DNA from 2 places in the Roseateles sp. 22389 genome. Region 1 is predicted to be linked to the other one. Evidence: predicted binding sites of a transcription regulator. Region 1 holds the regulator's gene; the other holds the start of a gene.
What was found. The regulator NrdR, encoded in region 1, represses ribonucleotide reductase genes. The targets are predictions, from matches to a motif close to CACNANATNTNGTG.

Region 1 (7,196 bases):
CCAGCCGCCTTTGGGGCTCCGCGGCGATCTGCCGCAGGGCTCCTGGCGCGCAGAGACTGCGCCAGAGGAAGTGCCGGAAAGGCTTGACAACCTTAGGTGGGCCATCCGGCCTATTCAAGCCGCGCCCCCTAGGAATCAGGACATTCCTAGCCCCCGAACAAACGCTGATAGAGATCCGCCGCGCGGGCCTTGTGCTCGGCCGGCATCTCGATGACGCGCCCCCACTCGCGACTGGTTTCGCCCGGCCATTTGTTGGTCGCGTCCAGGCCCATCTTCCCGCCCAGTCCGCTGACCGGCGAGGCGAAGTCCAGGTAATCGATCGGCGTGCCCTCGACCAGCGTCGTGTCCCGCACCGGATCCATGCGGGTCGTGATCGCCCAGATCACGTCCTGCCAGCTGCGGATGTCCACGTCCTCGTCCACGATCACGATGAACTTGGTGTACATGAACTGGCGCAGGTAGCTCCACAGGCCGAACATCAAGCGCTTCGCATGGCCCGGGTACGCCTTCTTGATCGAGATCACCGCCATCCGGTAGCTGCAGCCCTCCGGCGGCAGGTAGAAGTCGACGATCTCCGGGAACTGCTTCTGCAGGATCGGAACGAACACCTCGTTCAGCGCCACGCCCAGCACCGCAGGCTCGTCGGGCGGCTTGCCGGTGTAGGTCGAGTGGTAGATCGCGCCGTCGCGCTGGGTGATGCGGTTCACCTCGAACACGGGGAACCAGTCCTGCTCGTTGTAATAGCCGGTGTGGTCGCCGTAGGGCCCCTCCAGCGCGTGCAGGTAGCCGCCCTTCTCCTTGAGCGGGATGCCGTCCTCGCTGTGGCCGGTGAAGCCGGGCGCCGCCGGCGGGATGTGCCCCTCCAGCACGATCTCCGACGTCGCGGGCACCTGCAGCATCCGGCCGGCCTCGCCGACCTGCGTGTCGGCGACCTCCGTCCGCGAGCCGCGCAGCAGCCCGGCGAACTGGTATTCGGACAGGGTGTCCGGCACCGGCGTCACCGCCCCGAGCGTCGTCGCCGGGTCCGCGCCCAGCGCCACCGCGATCGGGAAAGGCTGTCCCGGATTCGCGATCGCGAAGTCGCGGAAATCAAGGGCGCCGCCGCGATGCGCCAGCCAGCGCATGATCAGCTGCCGCCGGCCGATCAACTGCTGTCTATAGATACCCAGGTTCTGGCGCAGCCGGGGGTTGGCGATCCGCTGCGGTCCGCGCGTCACCACCAGCCCCCAGGTCAGCAGTGGGCCGACGTCGCCTGGCCAGCAGGTCTGGATGGGCAGCTGCTTGAGGTCGACGTCCGCGCCCTCGACCACCTGTTCCTGGCAGACCGGCCGCTTGACCAGCGCCGGCTTCATGTCCCACAGCGCCTTGCCCATCTGCGCCAGCTTGCCCAGGTCGCGCATGCCGCGCGGCGGTTCCGGCTCCTTGAGCGTCGCCAGCAACTGGCCGACCTCCCTCAATTGGGTGGTCGACTCCGCGCCCATGCCCAGCGCCACCCGGCGCGGCGTGCCGAACAGGTTGGCCAGCACCGGCGTGCGATGGCCGGTGGGCCGCTCGAACAACAAGGCCGGCCCTTCCGCCCTCAGCACCAGGTCGCTGAGGGCCGTCATCTCCAGCACCGGCGACACCGGATCGGTCACCCGACGCAGTTCCCCCATGCCTTCCAAAGCGCCCACAAAATCACGCAGATCTCGGTACTTCATAACCAAAAGTTTTGATGAACAAGGCCCATACTATTGACGGGTTATTGTTGATCCATAGAATCGCGCCCTGCCCTGGCCCCCAGGGTTATCCCGGTCTTCGCCTTGGGACGGCGAAACCGGTCCGCTGCCAATGGACGCTGGATCGCCCGTCTGTCGCGCCAAGCGCCCGGAGCCCTCTGAGAGCCCTCCGAGCCGCCGACAACGCCCGAACCGGCCCATTATCGCCACCCCCAAGGGTGCGTCGGACGAGTGAACGCGATCTGCGACTCGTCCCGCACACACCGGGCGTGGTCGGAGAAAGGAGTCGCATGACAGCGCGTTCGGACCTGCTATCCCTCCCCCGCCAGGCGCGTGCCGCCCTGGTGCTGTTCATCAAGGACATCGGCCAGGGTTTGCTGGTCGTCAGCCACAACACGCTCGCACTGGTGGGCTTCGCCGTCGTCGCCGTCGGGCTGGTCTTCGCCAGCCAGGCCGACCTGCGCCAGCAACTGGAAGGCCAGGTGCTGGGCTGGCTCAACGCCCGCCACGAGGCGCGCGTCGAGGCTTCCGGCGACGTGCTCGCGCTGATGGCCGAGCCCGAGGCGATCACCCGCGCCACCGCGGTCGACCCCAAGGAGCTGACCCGCCAGCAGGCGCTGGTCGCCAACTACCTGGCGCGCCGCTACCGCGTCGCGCCCGAGCCGGTCAGCCGCCTGGTCAAGGAAGCCTGGGACGTGGGCCAGCGCGCGCGCGTCGATCCCACGCTGATCCTGTCGATCATGGCGATCGAATCGGGCTTCAACCCCTTCGCCCAGAGCGCCGTCGGCGCGCAGGGCCTGATGCAGGTGATGACGCGCGTCCACGACGACAAGTACGAGGCCTTCGGCGGCAACCTGGCCGCGTTCGACCCGATCACCAACCTGCGCGTCGGCGTGCAGGTGCTCAAGGAATGCATCCAGCGCGCCGGCAGCCTTGAGGAAGGCCTGCGTCGTTACGTCGGCGCCACCAACCTGCCCGACGACACCGGCTACGCCGCCCGCGTGCTGGCCGAGCAGGACCTGCTCAAGGCGGTGGTCCAGGGCCGCAACGTCAGCCCGTCCGCCCCGCGTCCGATCCGCGAGCCGGCCTCGGCGCCGGCCACCGGCGGCGAGCAGGTCGCGATGACCGCCGTGATGCGCTGACCCAGCCACCGCGCCTCGAACGAACGGGTTCCTCGGAACCCGTTTTTTCATTGGCGCGTCGGCGTGCCTCCAGCCAGGAACAATGTCACGACCCGCGCCGTGCCCCGCTCCGGTGCGGCTACACTGCACGCTTCGCGCAACTGGCGATCAGGGCGCCCTGACCGGTGATGATTCCTTCACCGCGCAGGCGTCGCCCGAGGTGGGTCACCACCGGGAAGCGCGAACGGCCGGGGCCTCCTCCGGCTGTCCGTGCCGTTCGCCTGGGCCGCCGTCGTTCCGGCATCCGTCGCCGCATCGCGTCCCGCGATCGCGCCGATGCGCCGCCGGGCGGGCGGCGCCAACCCTTGAGCCGACATCAATCATGTTTGACCGCACCCAACAGACCCTCGCCAACGTCGACGCCGAAGTCTTCGCCGCCATCCAGCAGGAGAACCAGCGGCAGGAAGAACACATCGAGCTGATCGCCTCGGAGAACTACACCTCGCCGGCGGTCATGGCCGCGCAGGGCAGCCAGCTGACCAACAAGTACGCCGAGGGCTATCCCGGCAAGCGCTACTACGGCGGCTGCGAATACGTCGACGTCGTCGAGCAGCTGGCGATCGACCGCCTCAAGCAGCTCTACGGTGCCGAGTTCGCCAACGTGCAGCCCAACAGCGGCTCGCAGGCCAACCAGGGCGTGTTCTTCGCGCTGCTGCAGCCCGGCGACACCATCATGGGCATGAGCCTGGCCGAAGGCGGCCACCTGACCCACGGCATGGCGCTGAACATGAGCGGCAAGTGGTTCAACGTCATCTCCTACGGCCTGGACGCCAAGGAGGAGATCGACTACGACGCGATGGAAGCGCTGGCGCGCGAGAAGAAGCCCAAGCTGATCATCGCGGGCGCCTCGGCCTACTCGCTGCGCATCGACTTCGAGCGCTTCGGCCGGATCGCCAAGGAGATCGGCGCCTACTTCATGGTCGACATGGCGCACTACGCCGGCCTGATCGCCGCGGGCGTCTACCCGAACCCGCTGCCGCATGCGGACGTGGTGACCTCGACGACGCACAAGAGCCTGCGCGGCCCGCGCGGCGGCATCATCCTGACCAACGACGAAGCGATCGCCAAGAAGATCAACTCGGCGATCTTCCCCGGCATCCAGGGCGGTCCGCTGATGCACGTCATCGCCGGCAAGGCGGTGGCCTTCAAGGAAGCGCTGTCGCCGGAATTCAAGGCCTACCAGCAGCAGGTCGTCGCCAACGCCAAGGTGCTGGCGCAGACGCTGATCGAGCGCGGCCTGCGCATCGTCTCCGGCGGCACCGAGAGCCACGTGATGCTGGTGGACCTGCGTCCGAAGAACCTGACCGGCAAGGAAGCCGAGGCCATCCTGGGCGCCGCCCACATGACCTGCAACAAGAACGGCATCCCCAACGACCCGCAGAAGCCGATGGTCACCAGCGGCATCCGCCTGGGCACGCCGGCGATGACCACCCGCGGCTTCAAGGAGGAGCAGGTCCGCGCGACCGCCCACCTGATCGCCGACGTGCTGGACAACCCGCATGACGAGGCCAACCTGGCCCGCGTGCGCGACAAGGTGGCCGAACTGACCCGTCAGTTCCCGGTCTACCGCTGAGCGGAGCCTGCGGCGCATGCGTTGCCCCTTCTGCGGTCACGGCGACACGCAAGTCTCGGAGACCCGTGAATCGGATGAAGGCGACGTGGTGCGTCGCCGCCGGCGCTGCCAGTCCTGCGACAAGCGCTTCACGACCTACGAGCGCGCGGAGATCGCGCTGCCCATGGTCGTGAAGAAGGACGGCACGCGCGCCGACTTCGACATGGGCAAGCTGCGCGCGTCGATGACGCTGGCGCTGCGCAAGCGTCCCGTCAGCATCGAGCAGATCGACGCCGCGCTGGAACGCATCCAGGAGAAGCTGCTGAGCAGCGGCGCCCGCGAGATCCCGTCGACCAAGCTCGGCGAGCATGTGATGCGCGAGCTCAAGCGCATCGACAAGGTCGCCTACGTGCGCTTCGCATCGGTGTACCGCTCGTTCGAGGACGTCGACGAGTTCCGGCAGCTGATCCGGGACATCTAAGCCCCCCCCAAAAGCCGGCCCCCTTCAGCGGGCCGGCTTTTCCCCCCTGAAGGCGAAGCGCCGCGACGCGCGTCTCCCTAGAGTTCCTGCAACTCTTCCGGAGACCGACGTGCCCACTGCCCTTCCCCTCCCTCTTCCCGTCCCCGCCCTTCCCGTGCCCGCATTCCGCGATGGCCCTGTGCCACCGGGCGACGGTCGCGGCTTCAGCCTGATCGAGTTGCTCGTGTCGATCGCGATCGTCGCGCTCGCGGCGATGCTCGCCGGCCCCGACCTGCGCGACTGGCTCTGGCGCCAGCGGCTCGTCAACAGCGCGCAGGCCGTCCTCGGCGACCTTCAGCTGGCACGCAGCGAGGCCATCCAGGGCGCGCGCAACGTGATCCTGCGCTTTGGCGGCGACGAGTCCCCGGTGACCGGCAGCGGACGCTGCTACGTGCTGCACACCGGTCCCCTCGGCGGCTGTGGCTGCCGGATGGACACCCCGCCGGTCTGCGATGCTGGCGCCCAGGCCATCAAGCAGATGCGCTGGACACGAGGCCGCGGCCAGCCGGAGGTGGTGTCCAACGTGCCGTCGATGCTCTTCAGCGGCCGCCAGGGCACCGTGTCGGTGAGCGGCACGGTCGAGGTCCGCATGGAAGGCATCGGCGCGATCCGCCACATCGTCAGCCTGACCGGTCGCGTGCGCAGTTGCGCGGCCGACGGCACCGCGAGCCGCCTGCCGAGGTGCGCATGAGGACGCGGGGCTTTTCGTTGATCGAGATCGTGATCGTGCTGGCGATCCTGGCCGTCCTCGCCGTGCTGACGCTGCCGAGTTTCCGCGAGCACGTCCTGAAGGGACGGCGCGCCGAGGCGCGGGAGGCCTTGCTGGCGCTCCAGCTGGCGCAGGAGCGCTTCAGGTCCGGCCACCCTCGTTATGCCGACCGGCTGGAGGACCTGGCGCAGTCGCCGTTGACGCGCAGCAGCCTCTACCGGCTGCGCATCGCGCAGGCGGACGCGACGCGCTACACGCTCGAGGCCATCGCGCAGGGCAGCCAGACCGGGGACCGCCGGTGCCAGGTATTGACACTCCGGCTGGAGGCCGGCGCCATCCACACCTCGGGCCTGGACGCCGGGGGCGCCGAACAGGCCGACGCCTGCTGGCCGCGCTGAAGGGGGCAAACGCATGTCCGCTCATCGTCACCCTCCGCTGCAGCCCCTTGCGTCGCGAAATGCGCGGGGCATCGCGCGCGGCTTCACGCTCGTCGAACTGCTGGTCGGATTGGCCATCAGCCTGATGCTGATGGCGGGCGCCTTCACCATGGCCGGCCTTCAAGTCGGCGCCCATCACCGGTTGCTGCTGGAGCTGCAGGTCCAGCAGGAGCTGCGCGCCACCGCGGAGCTGATCCTGCGCGACCTGCGCCGTGCCGCCTTCTGGGACCGCCCGCAGGAGGCGCTGTGGCAGGCCGATGCCCCCGCGCCGGTCCGCAACCCCTACGCCGACCTCGACGTGGGAGAAGCCGGCACGCGCGTGACCTACAGCTTCTCCCGGGACGGCAGTTCGGCCGGCGGGACCGGCGTCCGGGAGGTCGCCGGGTTCCGCTGGAGCGAGGGCCGCATCGACCAGTTGGTCGCGGGCCGCTACCAGCCGCTGACCGATCCGGCGCTGCTGCGCGTGCGCGCCTTCGACCTGCGGGTCGACTCGCAGGCGAAGTCGCTGGGGGACGCCTGCGCACGCGCCTGCTCGCCGGGATCGCCGCCGGCCGGGCCACCTCCAACCGACCGTGGCAGCGATGGGGGTGGCAGCGGTGCGAGTGGCGGTGTCGGCAGCGACGCGCCCGCTTGTGGCCCCGCGATCCTGACCCGCCTCGTCGAACTCGTGCTCGACGCCGAGGCCGTTCACGATCACCGGGTCCGTCAACAGCTGACGGTGCGTGGCCTCGTGCGCAACGACGCGCTCGCGGGAGACTGCCCATGACCCGGCGCCTGCAACGCGGACTCGGCACGCTGGCGATGTGCGTCGTGCTGCTTGGCGTACTGGCGCTGGGTGCCGCCTGGGCCACGCGCCAGTTGACGACGGCCGAGCGCGTGGCCGCCAATGACCACCGCGCCGCCACCGCCTTCGAGGCGGCCGAGGCCGGCATGGCCTGGGCGATCGCGATGCTCAACGGCGGCCATGTGGACGACAGCTGCCGGCCGGCATCGCATCCAGCCGGCCCGAGCGCCGACATTGCCGCCACCGGCGACTCCAGTGCCTCCGCGACCGACTTCCGCAGCCGCTTCCTGCAGCT
Region 2 (7,196 bases), on a different contig from region 1:
GCGCCGGACCACATGGCCACCTCCGAGACCGTCGGCGCCATCAGCGCCAGCACCATCCAGCGCCTGTATCGCGCCTTCATGGGTGCGCGCGCGGCGCTGGGGCTGGCGCTGCTGGCGACGCAGTCGCTGGCCGGCCTGATGGGGGCCAAGCCCACTGGCTGGACGACGCTGATCTCGCTGATCTACGGCACGCAGGCGGTGCTGGCGTGGATGCTGCCGCGCTGGTTCGGCGGCGGCGAGACGCCGTCGAAGGAGCGCGCCGGCCTGAGCACGCGGCAGTTCATGGTCAGCATCGGCGCCGACCTGGTGCTGTTCACGCTGTTGCAGGTGCGCGATCCCAGCGGCCCTTATGGCGCGCTGTTCTTCATGCCGGCGCTGATGGCCGGCGCGCTGCAGCCGCGGCTGCGCGCGCTGGGCTGCGCCGCCTTGCCCAGCCTGGTGCTGCTGTCGATGTCCGGCTGGGCGGTGCTGAACGAGCAGGACGGCGCGCTGCGCATCAGCCAGGCCGGGCTGCTGGGCTGCGGCCTGTTCGTGGTCACGCTGCTGGCCAACGAGATCGCGTCACGCCTGGCGCGCGAGGAGCGCGCCGCGCGCGGCAGCCTCGAGTACGCCCGCCAGCAGGCCGACCTGAACCGCCTCGTCATCGAGGAGATGGAGGAGGGCGTCGCCGTCGTCGACCGCCGCGGCCTGGTGCGCACCGCCAATCCGGCGGCGCGGGCGCTGCTCGCGGAAGGCGCCTCGCTGCGCTCGGGGGCGTTCCGGCTGGACACCACGCCGGCCTGGAAGCCGCTGCTGCGGGCGGTCGAGAAGGCCTTCGCCGGCGAGCTCTGGCCGGAGGCCGGCCGGGATCTGCTGCTGGACTTCGGCCGCGGCTCGCAGCGCTCGTTGCGGGTGCGCATGCGCTTCACGCTGCGGCCGCTGGACGGCGACGACCTGTGCGTGCTCTTCCTCGAGGACAACCGCCTGCTCGAAGCCCGCAATCGCCAGGAGAAGCTGGCGGCGATGGGGCGCGTGTCCGCCGGCATCGCGCACGAGATCCGCAATCCGCTGACCGCGATCGCGCAGGCCAACGCGCTGCTGTCGGAGGACCTCGCGCAGGACCCCAAGGGCGAGCAGCTCACCCGCATGGTGGCGTCCAACGTCGAGCGGCTCAAGCGCCTGGTCGACGACGTGATGGAGGTCGCGCCCGGCATCGCGCCGGTGGCGCTGACGCTCGCCGTCGCGCCGCTGGTGCGCGAGTACTGCGCCGACTGGGCCACCACCCAGCGGCTGCCCGGCGGTGAGGCCAGCCCGCTGCGCGTCGAGATCGAGCGCGACGGCCTGCTCGTCAGCTTCGAGCCCGAGCACCTGCGCCGCGTCCTGATCAACCTGCTGGACAACGGCCTGCGCCACGCGCGCCCCGGTCCGGGCGCGCTGCGCGTGCAGCTGGGCGAGGACCGCGAGTGGGTGCGGCTGTCGGTGTTCAGCCGCGCCGAGCCCATCCCGGCCGAGGTCGAAAGACACTTGTTCGAGCCCTTCTTCTCCACGCGCAGCCGGGGCTCGGGCTTGGGCCTGTACATTTGCCGCGAACTGTGCGAGCGCTACGGCGCCCGCATCGAATACCACCGCCGCGACGCCGGCCCGAACGCCGAGGCGAACGAGTTCCGTGTGCTGCTGCCGCGGCCGGCTTCGCCAGGCGCCGCGCTTGCCTCGGTCCCGTCCGCGGGACCGGATTCCCATTTCCCCGATACCGAACTCCATGAGCGCTGATCCCCGCCTGCTGGTCGTCGACGACGAGCCCGACCTGCGCACCCTCTATGAAATGACGCTGCTGCGCGAGGGCTTCTCGCTGGACAGCGCCGGCACCGTCGAGGACGCGCTGGAGCTGCTGGGCACGCGCCGCTACGACGCGGTCATCACCGACATGCGGCTGCCCGACGGCAGCGGCCTGGACATCCTGCGCTGGCTGGAGCAGCAGGGGCGCAGCGAGCGCGCGCTGGTCATCACCGCCTACGGCTCGGCCGAGAACGCGGTCGAGGCGCTCAAGGCCGGGGCCTACGACTACCTGACCAAGCCGGTGGACCTGCGCCAGTTCCGGATGGTGGTCGCGTCGGCGCTCGGCCGGACGCCGAAGATGGAAGGGCCGGTGCCCAAGCCGTTCTCGTCCGCGCCGGCGGCGTCGGGCCCGGGGTGGAGTGCGCCGTCGAACGCGTCGAACGCGTCGTCGAACCCGGCATTCAACCCGGCATCGAACGCGGCATCGAACGCGGCCTCGAGCGCGATGTCCGTCGCCGCCGCGCCGGATGCCTTCGCGCCGACCGCGCCCGGCGCCTTCGATGTGCTGGGCTCGGTCGAGGCCTCCCGGCCCGCGCCGGCCGAAGCGCGCAAGCCGGCCCGCGCTGTGCCGCCGTTGACCGGCTCGACCACGGCGCTGGAGCGGCTGGTCGGCGATTCGGCGCCGATGCGCCAGGTGCGCGAGCTGATCGAGAAGGTCGCGCGCAGCATGGCGCCGGTGCTGCTCAACGGCGAGTCCGGCACCGGCAAGGAGCTCGTGGCGCGTGCGATCCATGACGTCAGCGCGCGCCGTCCCCAGCCCTTCATCGCGGTGAACTGCGGCGCGATCCCGGAGCAGTTGCTGGAAGCGGAGTTCTTCGGTTATCGCAAGGGCGCCTTCACCGGCGCGAGCGAGGACCGCGAGGGCTTCTTCCAGGCGGCGCAGGGCGGCACGCTGTTCCTCGACGAGATCGGCGACCTGCCGCTGGCGATGCAGTCCAAGCTGCTGCGCGCGTTGCAGGAGCGCTCGGTGCGGCCAGTGGGCGCGGTGGCGGAAATGCCGGTCAATGTCCGGCTGCTCAGCGCGACCCACAAGGACCTGACCGCGGAGGTGGCCGGCGGCCGCTTCCGCCAGGACTTGTATTACCGGCTCAACGTGATCCAGATCCGCGTGCCGCCGCTGCGCGAGCGCATGGAGGACCTGGCGCCGATCAGCGCGCGCATCCTGCAGCGCATCGCCGCCGACGCCGGCGTGGCGCCGGTGCCCGCGCTGACGCCGGCGGCGCTGGCGACGCTGTCGCGCTACAGCTTCCCGGGCAACGTGCGCGAGCTCGAGAACCTGCTGCATCGCGCGCTCGCGCTGTCCAACGGCGACGGCATCGACCTGGCCGACCTCGGCCTGCCCGACAGCGTGCTGGGCCTGGACGATGCGCCGGCGGAGACCGCCGAGGTGGCCGTGGAGCCGCCGCTGGGCGCCGCCTTGCCCGCCGAGGCGCGGGGCGGTGCGCCGCTGCCGGCGGACCTCGCCACCTATCTGGACGAGGTCGAGAAGCAGATCCTGCTGCGGGCGCTCGAGCAGCACCGCAACAACCGCACCGCGGCCGGCGCCAGCCTGGGCCTGTCGCTGCGGCAGATGCGCTACCGCATGGCGCGGCTGGAGATCTCGGTCGGCGGCGACGAGTCCTGACCGGTTCGCATCCCAGCGGAACTGCGCGCAATGCGTCCATGACCCCACCGCCGGTGGCCCCTCCGGGAAGGTCCTAGGGCGGGGTTGTCCTAACGGGTGGGGACAGCGGCGCGGCGTGTCATCGAGACGCCATCGACGCCTGCTCAGCAACCATCGGCCCTTGCGCCCGATTCCCCGCTGCAGCCCGCGCCAATCCTGGCGTCGCGGACACGATGCGCGAATCCATCGGGGCTGTGCGGGGTCAGGTCTTCCAGCTAGACCAGCACATGGCGGACGTCAAGGGCGATGACGCTACCGCTAGTTCCTTGAAGGTGCCGTGACCACTAGATATAGTGTTTTGCATGCTATCCTGCTGACTTCGCAAACACGGCGATGAATGCTCCCTCAGACGTCTTGCCCGCGCTGCCGACCCCTTGGTCGGAGGACCGGGAATCCCAAGTCCAGGCGCATCGGCAGCATCGCCAACATCACCTGACCCCCTGATCGCTGGGCCCTTCGGACAAGCCGGGCCGGGCGAAGCTTTTTTTGTTTTTCCAGACACCAGAACAGACGAGGATCCCATGCAGACAGTCGCCGCCACACCGACCGCTGAAACGGGCCTGGCCCAGGCTCCGCGCGAGTCCGCCGCCGCTTCGGCCAGCTTCCCGCAGCACCAGATCATCCGCCGCAACGGCGCGGTGGTGCACTTCGAGCCGAGCAAGGTGGCCGTGGCGATGATGAAGGCCTTCCTCGCGGTGCACGGCACCAGCGGTGCGGCGTCCGCCAGCGTGCGCGAGACCGTCGACGCGCTGACCGATTCGGTGACGCGCGCGCTGCTGCGCTCGCGCCCGGCCGGCGGCACCTTCCACATCGAGGACGTGCAGGATCACGTCGAGCTGGCGCTGATGCGCGGCGGCCACCATGAAGTGGCGCGCGCCTACGTGCTGTACCGCGAGCGCCGCACCCAGGAGCGCGCCGCCCAGGGCGAGCAGCGCCAGGCCGCGGTGCTGGAGTCCGGCATCTCGGTGGTCGAGAACGGGGTGCGCGTGCCGCTCGACCTGAACAAGCTGGCGGCGCTGATCTCGTCGAGCTGCGAGAACCTGGGCGCCGACGTCAAGCCGGATCCGATCCTGGCCGAGACCAAGCGCAACCTGTACGACGGCGTCCCGATCGACGAGGTCTACAAGGCCGCCATCCTGGCCGCCCGCACGCTGATCGAGAAGGACCCGGGCTACACCCGCGCCACCGCCCGCCTGCTGCTGCACACGATCCGCAAGGAGATCCTGGGCCGCGAGGTCACGCAGGCCGAGATGGCCACCGCGTACGCCGACTACTTCCCCGGCTTCATCAAGAAGGGCGTGCAGGCCGAGCTGCTGGACGAGAAGCTGCAGCAGTACGACCTGGCCAAGCTGGGCGCCGCGCTGAAGGCCGAGCGCGACCTGCAGTTCGACTACCTGGGCCTGCAGACGCTGTTCGACCGCTACTTCCTCCATGTCGACGGCACCCGCATCGAGATGCCGCAGGCCTTCTTCATGCGCGTCGCGATGGGCCTGGCGCTGGGCGAGATCGACCGCGAAGCCCGCGCCATCGAGTTCTACGAAGTCCTGTCGACCTTCGACTTCATGAGCTCCACGCCGACGCTGTTCAACTCGGGCACGCGCCGCTCGCAGCTGTCGAGCTGCTACCTGACGACGGTGGCCGATGACCTGGACGGCATCTATGAAGCGCTGAAGGAAAACGCGCTGCTGTCCAAGTTCGCTGGCGGCCTGGGCAACGACTGGACGCCGGTGCGCGCGCTGGGTTCGCACATCAAGGGCACGAACGGCAAGTCGCAAGGCGTGGTCCCGTTCCTCAAGGTGGTCAACGACACCGCCGTCGCGGTGAACCAGGGCGGCAAGCGCAAGGGCGCCGTCTGCGCCTACCTGGAGACGTGGCACTTGGACATCGAGGAATTCCTCGAGCTGCGCAAGAACACCGGTGACGACCGTCGCCGCACCCACGACATGAACACGGCGAACTGGATTCCCGACCTGTTCATGAAGCGCGTCATCGAAGGCGGCGACTGGACGCTGTTCAGCCCGTCCACCTGCCCGGACCTGCACGACCTGTTCGGCAAGGAATTCGAGGTCGCCTACACGGCCTATGAAGCCAAGGTCGACCGCGGTGAGCTCAAGCTGCACAAGCGCATGCCGGCCCGCGACCTCTGGCGCAAGATGCTGACGATGCTGTTCGAGACGGGCCATCCCTGGATCACGTTCAAGGACGCCTGCAACGTGCGCTCGCCGCAGCAGCATGTCGGCGTCGTGCACTCGTCCAACCTGTGCACCGAGATCACGCTGAACACCAACGACAACGAGATCGCGGTCTGCAACCTGGGCTCGGTCAACCTGTCGCAGCATCTGAAGGACGGCAAGATCGACCAGGAGAAGCTGAAGAAGACGGTGTCGACGGCGATGCGCATGCTCGACAACGTCATCGACATCAACTACTACGCGGTCAAGAAGGCGCGCGACTCCAACCTGCGCCACCGTCCGGTGGGCCTGGGCATCATGGGCTTCCAGGATGCGCTGTACCAGCTGCGCGTGCCCTACGCCTCCGACGCCGCGGTCGAGTTCGCCGACCGCTCGATGGAAGCCGTCTGCTATCACGCCTACTGGGCTTCGACCGAGCTGGCCGCCGAGCGTGGCCGCTACAGCAGCTACCGCGGCTCGCTGTGGGATCGCGGCATCCTGCCGATCGACTCGCTGAACCTGCTGGCCGAAGCCCGCGGCGGCTACGTCGACGTGGACCGCTCGTCGTCGCTGGACTGGGACGCGCTGCGCGCCAAGATCGCCCGTGACGGCATGCGCAACAGCAACTGCGTGGCGATCGCGCCGACCGCGACGATCTCCAACATCATCGGCGTCGACGCGTCGATCGAGCCCTGCTTCGGCAACCTGTCGGTGAAGTCCAACCTGTCGGGCGAGTTCACCGTGGTGAACGAGCACCTGGTCCGCGACCTCAAGAAGCTGGGCCTGTGGGACGACGTGATGGTCATGGACCTCAAGCACTTCGACGGCTCGCTGCGCCGCATCGACCGCGTGCCCGAGGAACTCAAGCACCTGTACGCCACCGCGTTCGAAGTGGATCCGGTGTGGCTGGTGGAAGCCGCCGCGCGCCGCCAGAAGTGGATCGACCAGGCGCAGAGCCTGAACATCTACATGGCCGGCGCCTCGGGCAAGCGCCTGGACGAGACCTACAAGCTGGCGTGGCAGCGTGGCCTGAAGACCACCTACTACCTCCGCACGATGGGCGCGACGCATGCCGAGAAGAGCACCGTGCAGAACGCCGGCCAGCTCAACGCGGTGAGCAGCGGCATCGGTGGCCTGAGCGCCGCGCCGGTCGCGGCGGCACCGGTTGCGGTCGCGCCGATCGAGACTTCGGTCTCGCCGGATCTGGGCGACGTGTCGCCGGCGACGGACGTCAAGTTCTGCGCCATCGACGACCCCGGTTGCGAGGCCTGCCAGTAATCGAAACAGGAGGTGTCGGCGTCATGCGTCGACACCTCCGACGCTCGCGATGCGAGTGTTCATCGATGTTCGCGGCGATCGGCGATTTTTCCGCCCGGCCTCGCGAGCGATCGATGAACGCTTGATCGGACGTCCGCTCCGGCTCCCGCCGCGTGTCGAGATCGCGCGGCATCGCACTCATCAGGAGATGCGACGCACGTGGTCCGACGCGTCGAATGCGATGCGGACCAGCAACAGCGAAGCGGCGTCAAAGTCAAGAAGTCCTTTGT

Region 2: ACTJKJ_RS00755 (ribonucleoside-diphosphate reductase subunit alpha) is a predicted target of NrdR. The motif match lies at 3,761-3,774, and genes of this name have one in related genera.

The regions. Positions count from the first base shown of each region.
Region 1 covers NZ_JBQEOF010000004.1:185,691-192,886, reverse strand. Annotated here, with positions in the region: gene ACTJKJ_RS07710 (UbiD family decarboxylase domain-containing protein) at 147-1,700, opposite strand; gene ACTJKJ_RS07705 (lytic transglycosylase domain-containing protein) at 2,009-2,860, shown strand; ZMP/ZTP riboswitch at 2,987-3,133, shown strand; gene glyA (serine hydroxymethyltransferase) at 3,222-4,472, shown strand; gene nrdR (transcriptional regulator NrdR) at 4,489-4,932, shown strand; gene ACTJKJ_RS07690 (GspH/FimT family pseudopilin) at 5,111-5,662, shown strand; gene ACTJKJ_RS07685 (type IV pilin protein) at 5,659-6,078, shown strand; gene ACTJKJ_RS07680 (PilW family protein) at 6,092-6,883, shown strand; gene ACTJKJ_RS07675 (PilX N-terminal domain-containing pilus assembly protein) at 6,880-7,196, shown strand, end outside.
Region 2 covers NZ_JBQEOF010000001.1:170,076-177,271, forward strand. Annotated here, with positions in the region: gene ACTJKJ_RS00745 (sensor histidine kinase) at 13-1,749, shown strand; gene ACTJKJ_RS00750 (sigma-54-dependent transcriptional regulator) at 1,739-3,439, shown strand; gene ACTJKJ_RS00755 (ribonucleoside-diphosphate reductase subunit alpha) at 4,000-6,927, shown strand.